3 regions of the Brevibacillus sp. GCM10020057 genome follow, and region 1 is predicted to be linked to each of the others. Evidence: riboswitches for the same ligand, from Rfam matches in the RefSeq annotation. Region 1 holds a riboswitch; each other region holds the start of a gene.

Region 1 (5,788 bases):
GTGAGGGAGAGGGCAAGCAGAACAGAGCGCTGGAGCCGATAGCCTAACGGGCTGTCGGACGTTTTCATCGTCTCGAAGGCAGACTCGATATTTTGCTCATTTACGGATTCCGGCACCGCACGAAAATCCCCATACCTCCGCCAGCCGGGTATGGGGATGATTTATTGTTCCAGATAAGGAAACGTGATGGAAAATTTCGTGCCGACGTTCGGCTTGCTGTTCACGCTCACGGTCCCGCCGAGCGTGTGGATCACGTGGTAGGAATAGGTCAGCCCAAGCCCGGTCCCGCTAGACTTGGTAGAAAAGTAGATAGAACCCAGTCGCTTGATTTGCCCTTCGTCCATTCCTACGCCGTTGTCCTTGATGACCAGGACCGCTTTGCCTTCCTCGACGGACAGCGCGAGATGCACCCGTCCTTTGCGCACATTGGCGCAGGCTTCGATCGCGTTTTTGATGAAGTTGACGAGCACCTGCTTGATTTCGTCCGGATTGGCCATTATGTTGACAGACAACTCCGGCGTGCGCACCTCCAGCTCGACGTTGTGCAGGATGGCGAAGGGCGACATCACCTCGCGCATGACCTTGAGCAGCTCAACGACGTCCACACTCTCGTGCCGAATGGTCAGCGGCTTGGAGATGGCGAGGTATTCGGAGAGGATCATTTCCGTCCGCTGGATTTCGTCCATGCAAATATTCATGTACTGCTGGCTCTTGGCGAGGTCCGTCGGGTTCTCCTGCATCAGGCGCAGAAAGCCTTTGACAGCGGTGAGCGGATTGCGCACCTCGTGGGCGAGGGATGCGGCGACGTGGCTCATCGTTTCGATTTTTTCGTTCTGTGCGTGCCGGATGAAAAGCTCCTTGTCGGAGATCGCTTTGCTGAACAGGGACATCAGAATCCAGATGCCGAGAGAATTTTGCGTCGTGATGACTACCAGGTGGTACGTCAGGTTTTTTACAAAATAGAGGGGAAAGTAAGCATAGGTAAGGGCAAGGGCGTTGATGGAAAAAATGAAGCCGGTCATCAGGACGAACAACGATTTCCGGTGAGTAAGCTTGTAGGTTTTGTACATGAGGAGAGACACCGAAAAGGAGCATATCGAATTGATCAGGGCGACCAGCGTTCCCTCCCCTCCCAGGTAGAGCCGGTAAACGGCAAATTCGCCAAGCAGGATCAAGCCTGTCCGGATACCGCCGTGAACAAGGCCGAAAAACATGATGACGTACCGAACGTCAAAGATGACGCCCTCTTTTACACTGGCTGCAAAAGTCATGCCGAGGAACAAGCTGATCGAACTGGTGACAAGTATGAAGGCACGGCTGTAGTTTCGCATTTTGTCACGATAATAAATATTGAAGAAGACAAACGGAATCAGAACAAAGAAAAGCTGAAGAATTACATCTTTTAATAAATTCATCAAGCATCTCCACCGCGAGCTGACTCTCAATCACCTCCCGTAATTTCGACATCTCCTGCGCCAATCCCTTCCAGTTTGGAGGGGAATTTGCCATAAAAGAACTGGATTTTACAAAAAACCTAGTTGACAGATGGAAATACATTGATTATAGTCTGTATATATTCAAGCAAACGTATGGAAAACAATTACTACTCTTATCCAGAGAAGGCTGAGGGACTGGCCCTATGAAGCCCGGCAACCTAGCACGCGAGATGGATTTCTCCCGCGCCAAGGTGCTAACTCCAACAGGTAGCGATACCTGACAGATGAGAGGCGGAAAATCGCTGATTTTAGCCTCTTTCTGGTGGGAAGAGGCTTTTCTCATTGGCAAAGAACGAGCCCTTTTCTGCGACGAGCTGATTACCAAGGGGGAACAACCATGAAAAAGAAATTTGGCCTGTTGGTCACACTTGCCCTGACAGCATCACTCGCCCTGACCGCCTGCGGCAACGGCGGGGGAGCCGGAACAGCTGCTTCCGGAGGCGCATCCGGCGGCGAGAAAAAGAAAATCGCGCTCATCATGCGGCAGAATGTTGGGACTTTCTCGGCCCAGTACATTAACGGCGTCAAGACCGAAGTGGAGAAAAACGGCGGCGAACTGACTGTCTTCAACGCGGATACCGACCTCGCGAAAATGGCGTCCAACCTCGATGCAGCCATCAACCAGCACTTTGACGGCATCCTGATCGACCACGGTACAGCAGAAGCGCTGCAGCAAGGTACGCAAAAGGCCGTAGACAAAAAGATCCCGGTCGTCCTGTTCGACACCGACATCAGTATCCCGGGCGTTCCGACAGTTGCCCAGGATGACCAGAAGCTGGCTGAACTTAGCCTGGAAAAACTGGCTGCGGACGGCGGCGGCAAAGGAAACATCGTGAAAATCTGGGTTGCGGGCTTTGCGCCGATGGAAAAGCGCCAGATCACCTATGAGGCGTTCCAGAAAAAATACCCGGATATTAAAGAAATCGCGGCGTTCGGATCGGCGACCAACAACACGGCCCTTGACACGCAATCGCAAATGGAAGCGATTCTGAAAAAATATCCGAACAAGGGCGACATCACTGCAGTCTGGGCATCATGGGACGAATTCGCCAAAGGTGCGACCCGCGCGATCCAGCAAGCGGGACGCACGGAGATCAAAGTGTATTCCATTGACTTGAGCGACGAAGACCTGCAAATGATCCAGGAAGCGAATTCTCCTTGGGCTGCAACGGCAGCGGTAGACCCGTCCAATATCGGCCGCCTGCAGGCTGAGACCGTGTTCAAAAAGATCAAAGGGGAACAAGTGCCTGATCTGGTCAACCTGAACCCTGTGCTCGTGAAACAAGAAGATTTGCCAAAGGACAAAAAAGTGACGATGGCTGATCTTCCCCAATACGTAAAAGACTGGGGCAAGTAAGCTCGGATCGGATGGTTGGCTATTCCCGTTGAACGCTCAACGGGAATCTTCCTTTCTATAGGGGGTGTACATAATGTCTGTATTGCGCATGCAAGGAATCGAGAAGCAGTTTTCCGGTGTGCCTGCACTTAAAAGCGTCAGCTTCGAGGTGAAGGCAGGGGAAGTTCACGCCTTGCTCGGAGCAAACGGGGCCGGGAAAAGCACCCTGATGAAAATTCTTACAGGTGCTTATCAGGCGGACGGAGGCACCATCTCCATCGACGGACGGCAGGTCTCCATCCAATCGCCGCAGGACGCCAAGGCGCTGGGCATCCAATGCGTATACCAGGAAGTGGATACGGCGCTGATTCCATACCTCAGCGTAGCGGAAAACATTTTGCTCGACAGACTCGTTCAGTCGAAGGGAGCAGGCCTGATTCGCTGGCAGCAGTTGTACGCGGAGTCGGAGGAGCTTTTGCGCGGCTTTGGCTTTTCCATCCCGGTGAGGATGACGGTCGAGGAGTGCTCGCTTTCGGAGAAGCAGCTGATTTTGATTGCGCGTGCGACCGTGCAAAAGGCGAAGTTCGTCATTTTCGACGAGCCGACCGCGCCGCTTAGCACCAAGGAATGCGAGCGGCTGTTCCAGATCATCGACCAGCTGAAAAAAGCGGGCGTCGGCATCATCTACATATCCCATCGCCTGCCGGAGATTTTCGAGATTTGTGACCGGATCACGATCATGCGGGACGGCCAGCATGTGATTACGACCGAGACGGCCAGGACGAACATGGATGAGGTCATCGGGCACATGCTCGGCAAAAGCTTTGCGGAGGAGTTTCCGAAAGCGCATGTCCCCATCGGGGAAACGCTGCTCGAGGTAACCGGGGCAAAAGGCGGCAAGGTGCGCCACGCCGATCTGTCGGTGCGCGAGGGAGAGATCGTCGGTGTCGTCGGCTTGGTCGGGGCCGGGAAAACCGAGCTGGCCCGGCTGTTGTTCGGAGCCGATGAGGCTGAAGCGGGAGAGATCAGGCTGAAGGGGGCGCAGCTGCGGATTTGCAGCCCGAAAGACGCGGTGGACGCGGGTATTGTGCTCGTCCCGGAGGAGCGGCGCAAGGAGGGCATTTTCGTCGAGGAATCGGTCAAAAACAACCTGTCTGTCGCGACGATTGCCAAATGGTCGCCCCTTGGCTTTATCCGCAGCGGACTGGAAGCAGGACAAGCAAAAGAACTGGTTCAGCGCCTTGGGGTCAAGACGGCGGACATCAGCCAGCTGGTCGGCTTCCTGAGCGGGGGCAACCAGCAGAAGGTCGCCATCGGCAAATGGCTGGATACGGACGCCAGCGTCTTTATGTTCGACGAGCCGACAAAAGGCGTGGACATCGGCGCGAAAAGCGACATTTACCGCCTGATCGGGAAACTGGTCGAGCAGCGAAAAGGGGTTCTCTACTTCTCCTGCGAGTTTCAGGAGGTCATCGGGATCGCGGACCGGATTCTCGTCATGTTCGAGGGGCAGATCGTGAAGGAGCTGGACCGCGAGCAGGCTACCCAGGAATTGATCATGTACTACGCAAGCGGAGGTGAGTAGTTTGGAAGGAAAGAAATCCAGTCTTTTTGATTTTGTATACAAGTATGGGACGGTCGCGGTGATTGTCCTCGTCATGCTCCTCTTCAGCCTGACCAACCCGTATTTCTTTACCTATGACAACATTACCGATATTTTGCGGTCCATTTCGATCGTGACCTTCGTGGCCATCGGGGTGACCTTTTCCTTGATTGTCGGCGGCTTCGATCTCTCGGTAGGATCGACGGTGTCTCTGACGACGGTCGCGGCGGCTTCGATGATGGTGTGGTACGAACAAGGTCCGTTGCTGACGCTGGTCGTACCGATCGCACTGAGCCTTCTGGTAGGGCTCATCAACGCGCTGCTCGTGGTCAAGATCCGCATTCCGGACTTGCTCGCGACGCTGGCGATGCTCTATATTGTAAACGGGATTCATATGACATACTCCAAAGGGTATTCCATCTACGCAAACATGCCGTTGGAAGATGGCACGACCGCACCGGGGAAATTCCAGGACTGGTTCCTGTGGCTGGGCCAGGGGGAGATTGCATCCGTTCCCGTGCCGGTGATTTTGACCTTCCTGCTCGTGGCGATTACGCACGTCTATTTGACCTATACCCGTCAAGGGCGGATGCTCTACATGACCGGGGGTAATCTCGAAGCGGCGCGCCTGTCCGGTATCCCGGTCGACCGCTATCGGACACTCGCCTACGTGCTGTCGGCCTTGTTCGCGGGACTGGGCGGCATGCTGCTCTCTGCGCGGATCGGAACCGGGCAGGTCAGCAGCGGCGGCTCGATGCTGATGGATGCGGTGGCAGCGTCGTTCGTCGGCTTCTCCGTCTTTGGAGCGGGGAAACCGAACGTCTTTGGCACCTTCGTGGGAGCGATCCTCATCGGGGTGCTGCTCAACGGCATGACCATGCTCAATCTGCCCTACTATGCCTACGACATCATCAAAGGCGTCGTGCTGGCATTGGCTCTGGCAGTGACGTACTACCAGCTGCGTCGGAAAAGAAAGGCGTAGGGACAAAAGCAGGAAGCGAGGCCCGAGTGAAGCGGGTCTCGTTTTTTAGTGGGTTTTTGGGTGTGGCTGCCGTTCTGCTATTTAGTGGTAGTCGAGCAGCATCCCGTCTCGCACGAACACTCCGTCGACCACATCATGCAGCGCAATCATGCCGTCAGGAGCATCCATAGGGGAAGCCAGCGACGCCCTTAAAACGATGGAAGAAATAGCGGCAATAATGGCCCCTGCAATCACTAACTCTTTCACGGGTAGGTTCCTCCTTTGGAAAGGCAGCGGGCGAGTTCTCGTCGGCTGCTCGTACCTGTTACTATGATAGTATGTGGTTTTTGTCCTCGATACTAGCTTTTCTTTTAGGGGGACTCATTTTCTGT
Region 2 (5,788 bases), on a different contig from region 1:
GCGGCGGTGAGAAATTTTTTGTTCGTGACGCGGCTGATCTCCTCTGCGACCATTTCCCCGAAGCGCGGGTGAGCGTTGATTCCCGTACCGACCGCTGTCCCGCCGATTGCCAGCTCACGCAGATGCTCCGTGCTCTCCGCAATCATTTTTTCGCTTTTGGCCAGCATTTGTACCCAGCCGCTGATCTCCTGCCCCAGCGTCAACGGGGTCGCATCCTGCAGGTGCGTCCGGCCGATTTTGATAATGTCCATGAACGCTTCGCTTTTCTTTTGGAGCGTTTGCTTGAGGGCTGCCACTGCCGGCAGGACGAGGTCTTCTATCGCTGCTAGTGCGGCCATGTGCATCGCTGTCGGGAACGTGTCGTTGGAGCTTTGCGATTTGTTGACGTCATCGTTGGCGTGGATGCGCGCAGAGCTGCCCTTTTGCTCCAGCAGCTGGTTGGCGCGGTGGGCGATGACTTCGTTGACGTTCATGTTGGACTGGGTGCCGCTGCCCGTCTGCCAGACGACGAGAGGAAAGTGTTCGTCCCACTTGCCCGCGATGATTTCATCTGCTGCGGTGATAATCGCTTCCGCCTTGTCCGCGTCGAGCTTGCCCAGCTTCCGGTTTACTGCGGCGGCGCTGCGCTTCAGGATCGCAAACATGCGGATCACTTCGAGCGGCATTTTCTCCCCGCCGATTTTGAAGTTCTGGAAGCTGCGCTGCGTTTGCGCCCCCCACAACTTATCTGCAGGCACCTGTATTTCACCCAGGGTATCTTTCTCAATCCGATATTCCATCTCGAACCCTCCTTTTTATCGAAAACCTACCTCCTATCATACCCACTTTCTCCCAAAAAGAGGGATAATGAAAACAAAAAAAGACCTGCGCTCTTTCCGCAAAGTGGCGCAGGTCCTGTATCTCAACGGCTTTCGACCTCGACGGATACCACATGATCCACCGTCTTGAGAGAGCTGTATATATCGGTTGTGTACGTGTCTTCGGATGCGATGATCATCATCTCCAGCTTTTGCTGTCCGCTATCGACATCCCTTACCTTGACCCGTTTGATCTGCAAATTCAAATGCTTGATCTGCCTGAAAACGTCGTCCAAATCCCCGGTCCCGTCAACGACGATCTTGATCGACAAATCACGCTGACGGAGCGAACTCGGCCCGATCCATCGCAGAATCCAGGGAAACAGATTGATCGCCAAAATAATCAGGATGGTAGCCGTGACCGCTTCAAAATAATAACCCGCACCGACCGCAATGCCCAGACCAGACGCTGCCCACACCATCGAAGCGGTCGTCAAGCCGGAGATGACGTCATTGCTTCGCCGCAAAATGACACCGGCTCCGAGAAAACCGACCCCGCTGACAATTTGCGCAGCCAGGCGCAGAGGGTCCATGTTCGTGTGTCCGGGCAAGGAAAAGCGATGAACGGATTCGATAGAAACAATCGTAATCAGGCAGCTGGCGACAGAAATGACCATGCTCGTCTTCACCCCAAGGGGCTTGTGCTTCAGCTGCCTGTCCATACCGATCAACAATCCTAAAAAGAGTGCAATTCCGAGCTTCATGAGAAAAACGTACGTCATCCAAGTTCTCCTCCCAACCGTTCACGACATGTCAGCTTTTCTCCCACAATCTAATATAGAAAGTATATACGCTCCTCCTGGAAAATTGGAACATATTTTTTCTTTGTTCACAACTATTGTAAACGCGGCACTTCCACTCCATGCAAAAAAGCGGAAATCCCAGCCCGATGCAGGAATTTCCGCCAGAGAGGCAGCCAAGCGCCATTTACACAGCGCTCTTTCCGCCAATCAACCGCTTTTGCAACCGCAGCAATCGCCCAAAGAGGAAAATCGCCCCAGCAGCAAGGCCGGTAATCAGCCCGATCCAATAACCAAAGGCTGCAAGAGACGTATACTGCGCCAGCACATAGCCGAGCGGCAATCCGATCACCCAGTACGACACGAGCGCCACGATAAAGGTCGTGGTCACATCCTTGTAACCGCGAAGCACCCCCTGGATCGGAGCGGCGATCGCATCGGAGATCAGGAACAGGATGGAGTACATCAGAAACTGCCGGGTGAGACGCAGCACCGCCTCGTCCGTCGTGTAGAAGCCAGCCACCTGCTCGTTGAAAAACAGGAGCCCGATCCCGAACAAGAGCGCCAGCGAAATGGCGGTTCCGATTCCCAAATAGCTGTATTGGCGGGCATCCTTGAAGCGGCTTGCCCCCACCTCGAAGCCGACCAGAATCGTCAGTGCCATCGAAATGCTAAGCGGCACCATGTAAATAAACGATGCGAAGTTCAAAGCGGCCTGGTGCGCGGCAATCGTGACGGTGTTGTACTCGCTCATGAGCAAGGTCACGGCAGCGAAAATGCTGACTTCAAAAAATATCGAAAACCCGATCGGCAGCCCCAGCTTGAGCAGCTCCTTCCAGGCAGACAAGGAGATGCGGTACAGCTTCGTCAGCAGTCCGTACTCCACAAACGGCTGCACCCGACCGACGACGAACAGGCTGATCGCGAGGATGCACCAGTACGTGATGGCAGAAGCGTAGCCTGCGCCGACTCCGCCCAGACGTGGAAACCCGAAGTTGCCGAAGATGAGCACATAGTTCAGCAATACGTTGATCGGAAGCGAAAACAGCGTGATGAACATCGTGACACGCGTCTCTCCGAGTGCGTCGATAAAGCAGCGAATGACTGTATAGAGGAACAGGGGCACGACACCGATTGCGATGGCGTGCAGGAATTCGCGGGCAATTTCGTGTACGCTCGGCTCCAGTTCCATCATGCGCAGCACCGGATTGAGCGCAAGCCCCCCAAGCACGATGACACCGACGGCAATGGCGATTGCCACGTAAAACGCCTGGACGACGGTAAACGGAACCTGCTCCCGCCGATTCGCCCCCACCATTTGCGCCACCAGCGGCGTCACCGCCATTAAAATGCCTGTCAAACCGGCTTGCACCGGAGCCCACAGGCTCGCTCCGATCGCCACTCCCGCCAGATCAACCGGGCTGGCGTGTCCGGACATGATCGTATCGAAAAACGTCATCGAAAAAAGAGCAATTTGAGAGATCAGGATCGGCAGCAAGACACCCAGAAATTGCCGCCATTTTTCCTTAATCGAAAAGGTTTCGTTCATTTTCTGTATTTCCTCGCTCTGTATGATTTTGTAAACATACGAAATAGTATTATAACAAACAGCGAGTCCTTTACGCAAAAGGAGTATTTCCCAGCCGGACAATCGACCGGAGGACCACCACCGCCCCGCTCCTGCACTTAAAAACCGCAACGCCGGCTTTGTCCGGCACCTGCCACCCTTCGGACACACTCTCAAGAGCGCATGCGTATTTTGGTTCAATCACCAATTACTTTTTGTATCAACGAAATCACACGAATTGCATTTGACAGTATGAAAAAAGCGAGTTATAATCCAACTATTCAAATCGGAATTTGAATTTTTCAACTGCATATCCTGATCTCTTATAGAGAGAGGCGGAGGGACTGGCCCTGTGAAGCCTCGGCAACCTGTCTGCAGCAGATATGGTGCCAAATCCAGCGGGAGAATCCCCGGAAGATAAGAGAGGATTCCGAGACTGCTCGACCAGGCAGTCTGCGACCTCTTCTTCCGGAAGAGGTCTTTTGTTTTGGTCCTGTCGGTTTTTATTTTTCAAAATATAAAAACTCATCAGACAAAAAAGGAGAGAAACCATCATGAAAAAAACAGGTCTTCTACTTAGCTCCATCTTGCTTGCAGCCTCCCTGTTGACAGCTTGCGGCGGCAAACAGGAAGCGGCCCCTGCTGCAAATGGCGGCGCGGCTGCTGAACAGACAACGATCAAGGTCGGGGTCACTGCCGGACCGCACGAAGAAATCCTGAACAAGGTCAAGGAAGTGGCAAAAGCGCAAGGACTCGACGTACAGGTAGTCGTCTTCAACGACTACGTGCAGCCCAATCAGGCTCTCGATAAGGGCAATCTGGATGCGAACAGCTTCCAGACGATTCCGTTCCTGGACAAATTCAATCAGGACCACAAAACCAAAATTGTCGAGATTGGCAAAACCGTAACCTTCCCGATGGGGCTCTACTCTACCAAGCACAAAAAAGTGGATGAGATTCCGGAAGGCGGCGTAGTCGGCATCCAAAACGACCCGACCAACCGCGCTCGCGCTCTGCTGCTGTATCAGGCTGCCGGACTGATCAAGCTCAAAGACGGCGTCAAAGACAACGCAACACCGCTCGACATCGTGGAAAACCCGAAAAAACTGGAATTCAAGGAACTGGAAGCGGCATTCCTGGCGCGCTCCCTGAACAACGTGGAAGTAGCGAGCATCAACACCAACTTTGCGATGGAAGCGGGCTATTCTCCGAAGAAAGACGCGATTTTCTCTGAAACTTCCGATTCTCCGTACGTCAACGTCATTGCTGCCAATGAAGCGAACAAAGACAATCCGGCTCTGAAAAAACTGGTTGAGATCTACCGTTCCGAAGAAGTGAAGAAATTCATCAACGAACATTTTGAAGGAGCTGTGCTCCCATCCTGGTAAGCAACACTCATTATCGAACAACAAGGAGACTGGAGAGATGATACAGCTAACCAACATCCATAAGTCGTATACGGTGGGAAACAAGCAGGTGCAAGCCTTGAAGGGCGTGACACTGAACGTGGAAAGAGGCCAGATTTTCGGCGTGATCGGCTTTAGCGGAGCGGGGAAAAGCACCCTGCTCCGCACGATCAACCTGCTCGAAAAGCCGACCAGCGGTTCCGTCGTCGTGAACGGCCAGGATATGCTTGCACTGAAAGAAAAAGAATTGCGCATTGCCCGCAAAAAAATCGGGATTATCTTTCAGCATTTTAACCTCTTGTCCTCCTATAACGTCTTTGACAACGTGGCAGAGATTTTGCGAATGAACCGGGTGCCCAAAGATGTCATCAAGAAAAAGGTAGAAGATCTGCTGCGTCTGGTTGGTCTCGCGGACAAGGCGCATTCCTATCCGTCCCAGCTGTCTGGCGGCCAAAAGCAGCGCGTCGGCATCGCCCGCGCACTCGCTACGGACCCGGAGATTCTCTTGTGCGACGAAGCCACATCCGCTCTCGACCCGCAGACCACGGATTCCATCCTGGAGCTTCTGCTCGACATCAACCGGAAATTCAACTTGACCATCGTGCTGATTACGCACGAGATGCAGGTCATCAAAAAAATCTGCGATCACGTAGCCATCATGGAAAACGGTGTGGTCATCGAACAGGGAAGCGTGCTCGATATTTTCAGCAATCCGCAGCAGCCGACTACCCGCAATTTCATCAAGACGATTTTTGACGACAATGTGCCGGATGAAATTTTGTCCCGCATCAAACAGACCGGGCCTGTCAACCACATCCTCCGCGTCGCTTTTCGCGGGGATGCCGCGCTCGATCCCGTCCTTGGCACCTTGTCCGCGCGCTTTCCGGTCAGCACCAACCTGTTGTACGGATCGATTACTTCCATTAAAGGAACGGCGCTCGGCATTTTGCTCGTACACATTTCCGGCGAAGAAAAAGACGTGACGGCAGGCATCGAATTTTTACGCGAATCCGTCTACAACGTAGAGATCGTGACACGAGAGGGGGAAAGCCGCTAATGGATCGCTTGACAGAAATGATCCCGGTGTTTGGACAATCGTTGGAAGAAACCGTCATTATGGTGGGCATTTCCCTGGTGATCGCCACGTTGATCGGCATTCCCCTTGGAATCCTGCTCGTGATTACGCAAAGCAATCATTTGTTTCCGAACAAGTGGATT
Region 3 (5,788 bases), on a different contig from region 1:
GGGCAACGGCAGCTCGCGCATCAATGCGGCGATCGTGGAGGGCGGGCCACAGCTTGCGATGAAGACGGTCAGCCAGTTTACGGGACTGCCGGTCGATCGCTACGTCATTACCGATTTTGAAGGCTTCAAGGCGCTGATCGACGCGGTCGGCGGCGTCGAGCTCGATGTGGAGAAGAACATGTATTACCACGACCCGACAGACAAAGGCGTCTACGACATCAATCTGAAAAAGGGTCTGCAGCATCTGGACGGCAACAAAGCGCTGCAATACGTCCGTTTTCGCCACGATGCCACTTCCGATTACACGCGCACGGAGCGCCAGCGCAAGCTGCTGGCGGCAGTAGCCGACCAGATGAAAAAAGGGACGACGCTGCTGCAGCTGCCAATGATCCTCAAAGAGGTCACGCCGTACGTTCAGACCAATATCAGCGCGCTGGACATGCTGAAGCTGTCCGCGCTGGGGCTGAATCTGGACACGCAAAATCCGGGTGAATACCAGCTGCCGCCGATGGGAATGTTCCGGGAATCCCGTCAGGCAGGCTCTGTCCTCGTGCCAGATGTAGAGGAAGTGCAGACATTTATCCGGCAGAAGCTCCAGCCAGCGGTCGCGGATACGAATGCCTCTGTCACAGACGAAGGAACGAAAAGCAGCACGCCGCAGTGAGCGTGCTGCTTTTTTGGTGCTGGAAAGAAAGCGAGCGGTCGCAGGCCAGCCGGGACTCGAGAGCGCGGCATCTGTCTGAATGGCCCGCGCAAGCAGACGGGTTTTCCCTTACCCACTTTCGCCCGTCCCCGTCCTGTAAAACTGCGCCAGTTGTTCCGCCTGCGCCTGCAGTCGGCTGGCGAGCGCGGCCGGTTCCACGACGACCGCGTGTATCCCCAGCGCAAACAGGCAGGCAAGGGCGGCTTCCTCGTTCTCGAAGGGCAGCGTGATCCGTACCCAGTCTTTCCGCGCCAAAGAAGGCTGAGAGGCAGGAGTAGTTCCGCCCGGGAGGACACTTCCTTTTGCCAGTAACGCGACCCCCTCCGCCGACAGATCCAGAACGGCAGAAAAACGCGCACGCTTTTCCTCCCAATGCGTCACCCATTCGCGCCAAAAGGCTTGCAGCGAAAAGCCGTCGGGGCGGCGGAAAGGCTCCCCGGTGATGTCGAGCGACCGGACTCTGGCTAACCGAAAGGCGCGCACCTGGCCGCCGCTCTCGCCTGCGAGGAACCAGATGCCTCCTTTGGCGATCAGGCCGTACGGTTTCATCTCCAGCTCGGCAACATTTCCTTGGCGGGACACGTAGGTCATGTTCACGCATCGCTCCTCCCAAATGGCTTGCTGGGCGGTTTGCAAAAAGCGGACGTTTTCCGCAGAGGGCCGCCACGAGTCTGAGTCGAGAAAAATGCGGTCTCGAATCCAGTCCGCATCCCCGCGAACGGGGGCGGGCAGGGCATGCAGCAGCTTGAGCAAGGCGGAGCGCAGCGCATCGCCGATCCCCAGCTGTTGCGCCAGTTGATTGGGCTGGTGCAAAAACAGCGCGTGAATCTCCGGCCTGGTCAAGCCGTCGAGCCGGATTCGGTAATCGCGAGGCAGGAAGAAGCCTCCGTCCGTTCCCGGATGGGCATGGATCGGCACGCCTGCCGTGCAGAGCGCGTCCATATCCCGATAAATGGTACGCTCCGATACTTCCAGCCGTTTGGCCAGCTCCTTTGCGGTCAGCCTGCCTTCTGATTGCAAGAGCAGCATAATGGTCAACAGTCGATCGGCCCGCATCGCTCACTCTCCGTCCTCTTCCGTGAATTTGCTCCTATTATTGAATCACTGACATGAGATGTCAACAATGGTGTGCTATGCTGCCGGTATAACGAGGAATGAGAGGAGCAGGAAGATGCTGCGAATATTCAACCGGGAGCGGAACGAACTGCCGCAGGTCGCCGCTTGCCTGATCGGAATGGCCGGCCCGATTGCGGCGGGAATGTTGTGCGGCAAGACGGAGCTTGGCTTGTTGGCAGCCTACGGGGCGATGATCCACGCCAGCAGCGGAGAAGGGGAGGAAGCGGAACCTTCACGGCAGCACGCAGACAGGCCGATGATCTTGCGAGTGGGCGCGCTGCTGCGCAGGGTGTTCGCCGGGGCACTCGGGATGCTGCTCGGCGGCCTGCTTGGTCATCACGGCTGGATGTACGGGACAGGGATGGTACTCCTTTCTGCTCTGGCGGCGCTCGTGGGCGGGCTTGGCAGGGAGGCGGCGGTCGCGAGCGCACAGTTTATCATTTTTATGGTAATGGGCGCGGGGATGGGCGGGAACAGCTACGGCGGACAGCACCATCCAGGGGCAGTGGGCGCCCTGTTTGGGGCAGGCTCGCTCTGGGGAGCGTGCGCATCCATGCTTGTGTCGGCGGTATTTCCAGGCAGGGAGAAGAGGATAGAAGCAGCGCCGGGACGGGTTGCTCCGTCTTTTTCCAAAAGGCTGAAATGGTGGAGAGCCTCTTTGCAGGAGTTTGTCGGCTGGCAGTATTGCCTGCGGATGGGCCTGTGCATGGCGGTGGCGGAAGCGGTCGGTGCGCTGCTCCACCAGGAGAGGTCGTACTGGATTCCGTTGACGGTCGCCATCGTGCTGCAGCGCAGCTTTGCTGCCGTGGCGACGCGGGTCATCCGCAGGGGAGCTGGAACCGTGGCCGGTGCTCTGCTGGGCGGCGCTCTCCTGCTCGGCTCGCTGCCGCCTACGGCCGGCTTGCTGCTCGCGGCCGCCCTCGCTGCGCTTCGACCGATCTTTCGCAGCCGCAGCTACACGGTCTACTCCATGCTGATGACACCCTTGATGGTGGTCCTGCTCGGCTTTGGGACGCCGATGTCGGCAGACGTACTGTTCACGCGCGTGCTCGATACCGGGATCGGCGGTGCGATCGCGCTGGTGTGCGGCTATTTCCTCTGGCCCAGCCGCTTGCGACAGCAGGTAGACAAAGCGCAAGAGGAACGGCGCAGGAAGGCTGCCCGTGCAGCAGGTCGGGAGCGGAAGCGCTTCCCCACCCGGGAGAGCAAGACAGATGATAGAGAAAATTCACAATAAAACAAACACATTGTGAAACAACTATTTTTTCTTAGTATTCTATTGACGCGCGACATTCCCAAAGGATATAATCCGAGTTGTATCATCGAACTGCAAAATATGAAAAATATATACGTGGAAATCTTTCTTATCAAGAGAGGCGGAGGGACAGGCCCTATGAAGCCCGGCAACCGGCCCATGTCTGACATGGGTGTCGCGGTGCCAATTCCTACAAGATTGATTGGATCTTGACAGATGAGAAGGGTGGATGCGAACGCGATAGACGTTGCAGCCCCTTTTTCGTTTGTGAAAAAGGGGTTTTTACTTTTTCATTAAAGTAACCTGTGTATAGGAGGTGGACTCGTTGATTCAATTGCGCAATCTGCAAAAAAGCTATCAGGTACAAGGAAAGACGATTCCTGCGCTGCACGGAATTGATCTGACGATAGAAAAGGGAGAAATTTTCGGGATCATCGGGCATTCCGGGGCAGGAAAAAGTACGCTGATCCGCTGCATCAACCTGCTGGAGCGGCCGACTTCCGGACAGGTCATCGTCGACGGGGTGGACCTGACTTCCCTGGACGATCAAAAGCTGCAGGAACAACGCCGCCACGTCGGGATGATTTTTCAGCACTTTAACTTGCTGTCCTCCGCCACGGTAGGCGACAATGTGGCGTTTCCGCTCAAGCTGGCGAAGCGCCCCAAAGACGAAATCCGCAAAAAGGTGGACGAGCTGCTGAAGCTGGTGGGACTGGAAGCGCATCGGGACAAGTATCCTGCCCAGCTGTCTGGCGGTCAGAAACAGCGCGTCGGGATCGCCCGCGCGTTGGCGAACGACCCGAAGGTGCTGCTGTGCGACGAGGCTACTTCGGCACTCGACCCGCAGACGACCAATTCCATTCTGGCGCTGCTATTGGATATTAATCGCAAGCTGGGCTTGACCATCGTTTTGATCACCCACGAGATGCATGTGATCCGCTCCATCTGCGACCGCGTCGGCGTCATCGACGGGGGACGCATCGTCGAGTCGGGCAATGTGCTGGAAGTGTTCCTCAAGCCGAAGCACCCGACCACACAGGAATTTGTGGAGCAGGTAGCAGACTCTGCGGAGCTGCGCGAAGCCGTTGCCCATGAGAAAGCATCCGGCAAGCGGACGATCGCCCGCGTCACCTTCCTTGGCGAGCAGACGTACCAGCCGATTTTGTTCCAGACGATGCAGGAGACAGGCACCGTGTTCAGCATCTTGCAAGGAACCATCTCTCGCATGAAGGACACGCCGTACGGCCAGCTGGTCGTCGAGCTGGAAGGCGATGATGCGCAGAGCCGGCGGGCCATCGAGACGCTGCGCCAGCGCGGTCTCGAAGTGGAGGTGATTTAGATGGCATTGGAAAATGTAGACTGGTCTGAAATTGTCGATGGCACATTGGCCACACTAACGATGCTGGGCTTCTCGACACTGTTTGCCGTGTTGATCGGTCTGCCTGTGGGGATCATCCTGTTCCTCACATCGCGAGGACAGCTTTTGGAAAACCGCGCATTTTACTCGGCAGCTTCGGTCGTGGTCAACGTCTTGCGTTCCGTACCGTTCATCATTTTGATGATCCTGCTCATTCCGTTTACGAAATTGATCGTAGGGACTTCCCTTGGGGTGCTCGGGGCGATTCCGCCGCTGGTCATCGGGGCAGCGCCATTCTTCGCCCGTCTGGTGGAGACCTCGCTGCGCGAAGTCGATCGGGGCGTGATCGAGGCGGCACAGTCGATGGGCGCCTCCAATTGGCAAATCGTCTGGAACGTCCTTTTGCCGGAAGCGCGCTCCGGCCTGATCGCAGCCATTACCATCACTACGGTGACACTCGTCTCGTACACCGCGATGTCCGGGGTGATCGGCGGGGGCGGTTTGGGTGACCTGGCGATTCGCTACGGCTATCAACGCTTCCAGACCGATGTCATGATTGTCACGGTCATCATTTTGCTCGTGTTGGTGCAGATCTTGCAGACCCTTGGGGATCGGCTGGTTTTGAAATTCAGCCGCAAGTGAGATCTTTCCATAGATGTTTCAACAACCAAAAACATGCATAGAGGAGAAGGGGGATTTTTCCATGAAAAAGCTAGTAGTATCTGTACTGTCTACGGTATTGGCATTCTCGCTGGCCGCTTGCGGCAGCAAACAGGAAGCGGCTCCGGCACCTGCTGAGGGCGGTGCCCAAGGCTCCCAGGGACAAGAAGTGACCTTGAAGGTCGGCGCAACTCCTGTGCCGCACGCTGAAATTCTGAAATTCATCCAGCCGAAGCTGAAAGAACAAGGCGTGAACCTGGAGATCAAGGAATTCACCGACTACGTGCAGCCAAACATGCAGCTCAACGAAAAACAGCTGGACGCGAACTTCTTCCAGCACAAACCATACCTTGAGCAATTCAACAAAGACCAAAACATGGATCTGCAACCGGTTGTAGCTGTACACATCGAACCATTCGGCGGGTACTCCAAAAAAATCAAGAAAATTGACGAGTTGGCTGACGGCGCGACGGTCGCTCTGCCAAACGACCCGACCAACAACGGGCGCGCTCTGGCTCTGCTGGAGAAAAACGGCGTAATCAAACTGAAAGACGGCGTAGGCATCAGCGGTACGGTCAAAGACATCGTGGAAAACAAGAAAAACCTGAAGTTCAAAGAAGTAGAAGCAGCCATGCTGCCACGCGTATTGGAAGAAGTAGACCTGGCACTGATCAACACGAACTACGCGCTGGAAGCA

Evidence for each region. Region 1 has a riboswitch for S-adenosylmethionine ahead of ACFSO0_RS11635 (sugar ABC transporter substrate-binding protein). Riboswitches for the same ligand answer to the same signal wherever they lie in the genome.
Region 2: linked by a shared signal. The riboswitch ahead of ACFSO0_RS02105 (MetQ/NlpA family ABC transporter substrate-binding protein) and the one ahead of ACFSO0_RS11635 (sugar ABC transporter substrate-binding protein) in region 1 are both predicted to bind S-adenosylmethionine.
Region 3: linked by a shared signal. The riboswitch ahead of ACFSO0_RS06385 (methionine ABC transporter ATP-binding protein) and the one ahead of ACFSO0_RS11635 (sugar ABC transporter substrate-binding protein) in region 1 are both predicted to bind S-adenosylmethionine.

Annotation. Positions count from the first base shown of each region.
Region 1 is NZ_JBHUJW010000037.1:2,569-8,356, reverse strand. Features, by position in the region: gene ACFSO0_RS11640 (ATP-binding protein) at 162-1,415, opposite strand; SAM riboswitch class I at 1,607-1,727, shown strand; gene ACFSO0_RS11635 (sugar ABC transporter substrate-binding protein) at 1,834-2,853, shown strand; gene ACFSO0_RS11630 (sugar ABC transporter ATP-binding protein) at 2,927-4,417, shown strand; gene ACFSO0_RS11625 (ABC transporter permease) at 4,419-5,417, shown strand; gene ACFSO0_RS11620 (hypothetical protein) at 5,499-5,663, opposite strand.
Region 2 is NZ_JBHUJW010000006.1:58,067-63,854, forward strand. Features, by position in the region: gene fumC (class II fumarate hydratase) at 1-779, opposite strand, end outside; gene ACFSO0_RS02095 (MgtC/SapB family protein) at 902-1,579, opposite strand; gene ACFSO0_RS02100 (MATE family efflux transporter) at 1,785-3,146, opposite strand; SAM riboswitch class I at 3,485-3,588, shown strand; gene ACFSO0_RS02105 (MetQ/NlpA family ABC transporter substrate-binding protein) at 3,719-4,552, shown strand; gene ACFSO0_RS02110 (methionine ABC transporter ATP-binding protein) at 4,590-5,627, shown strand; gene ACFSO0_RS02115 (methionine ABC transporter permease) at 5,627-5,788, shown strand, end outside.
Region 3 is NZ_JBHUJW010000021.1:95,466-101,253, forward strand. Features, by position in the region: gene ACFSO0_RS06370 (LCP family protein) at 1-664, shown strand, start outside; gene ACFSO0_RS06375 (helix-turn-helix transcriptional regulator) at 773-1,759, opposite strand; gene ACFSO0_RS06380 (FUSC family protein) at 1,875-3,056, shown strand; SAM riboswitch class I at 3,181-3,297, shown strand; gene ACFSO0_RS06385 (methionine ABC transporter ATP-binding protein) at 3,400-4,413, shown strand; gene ACFSO0_RS06390 (methionine ABC transporter permease) at 4,414-5,073, shown strand; gene ACFSO0_RS06395 (MetQ/NlpA family ABC transporter substrate-binding protein) at 5,135-5,788, shown strand, end outside.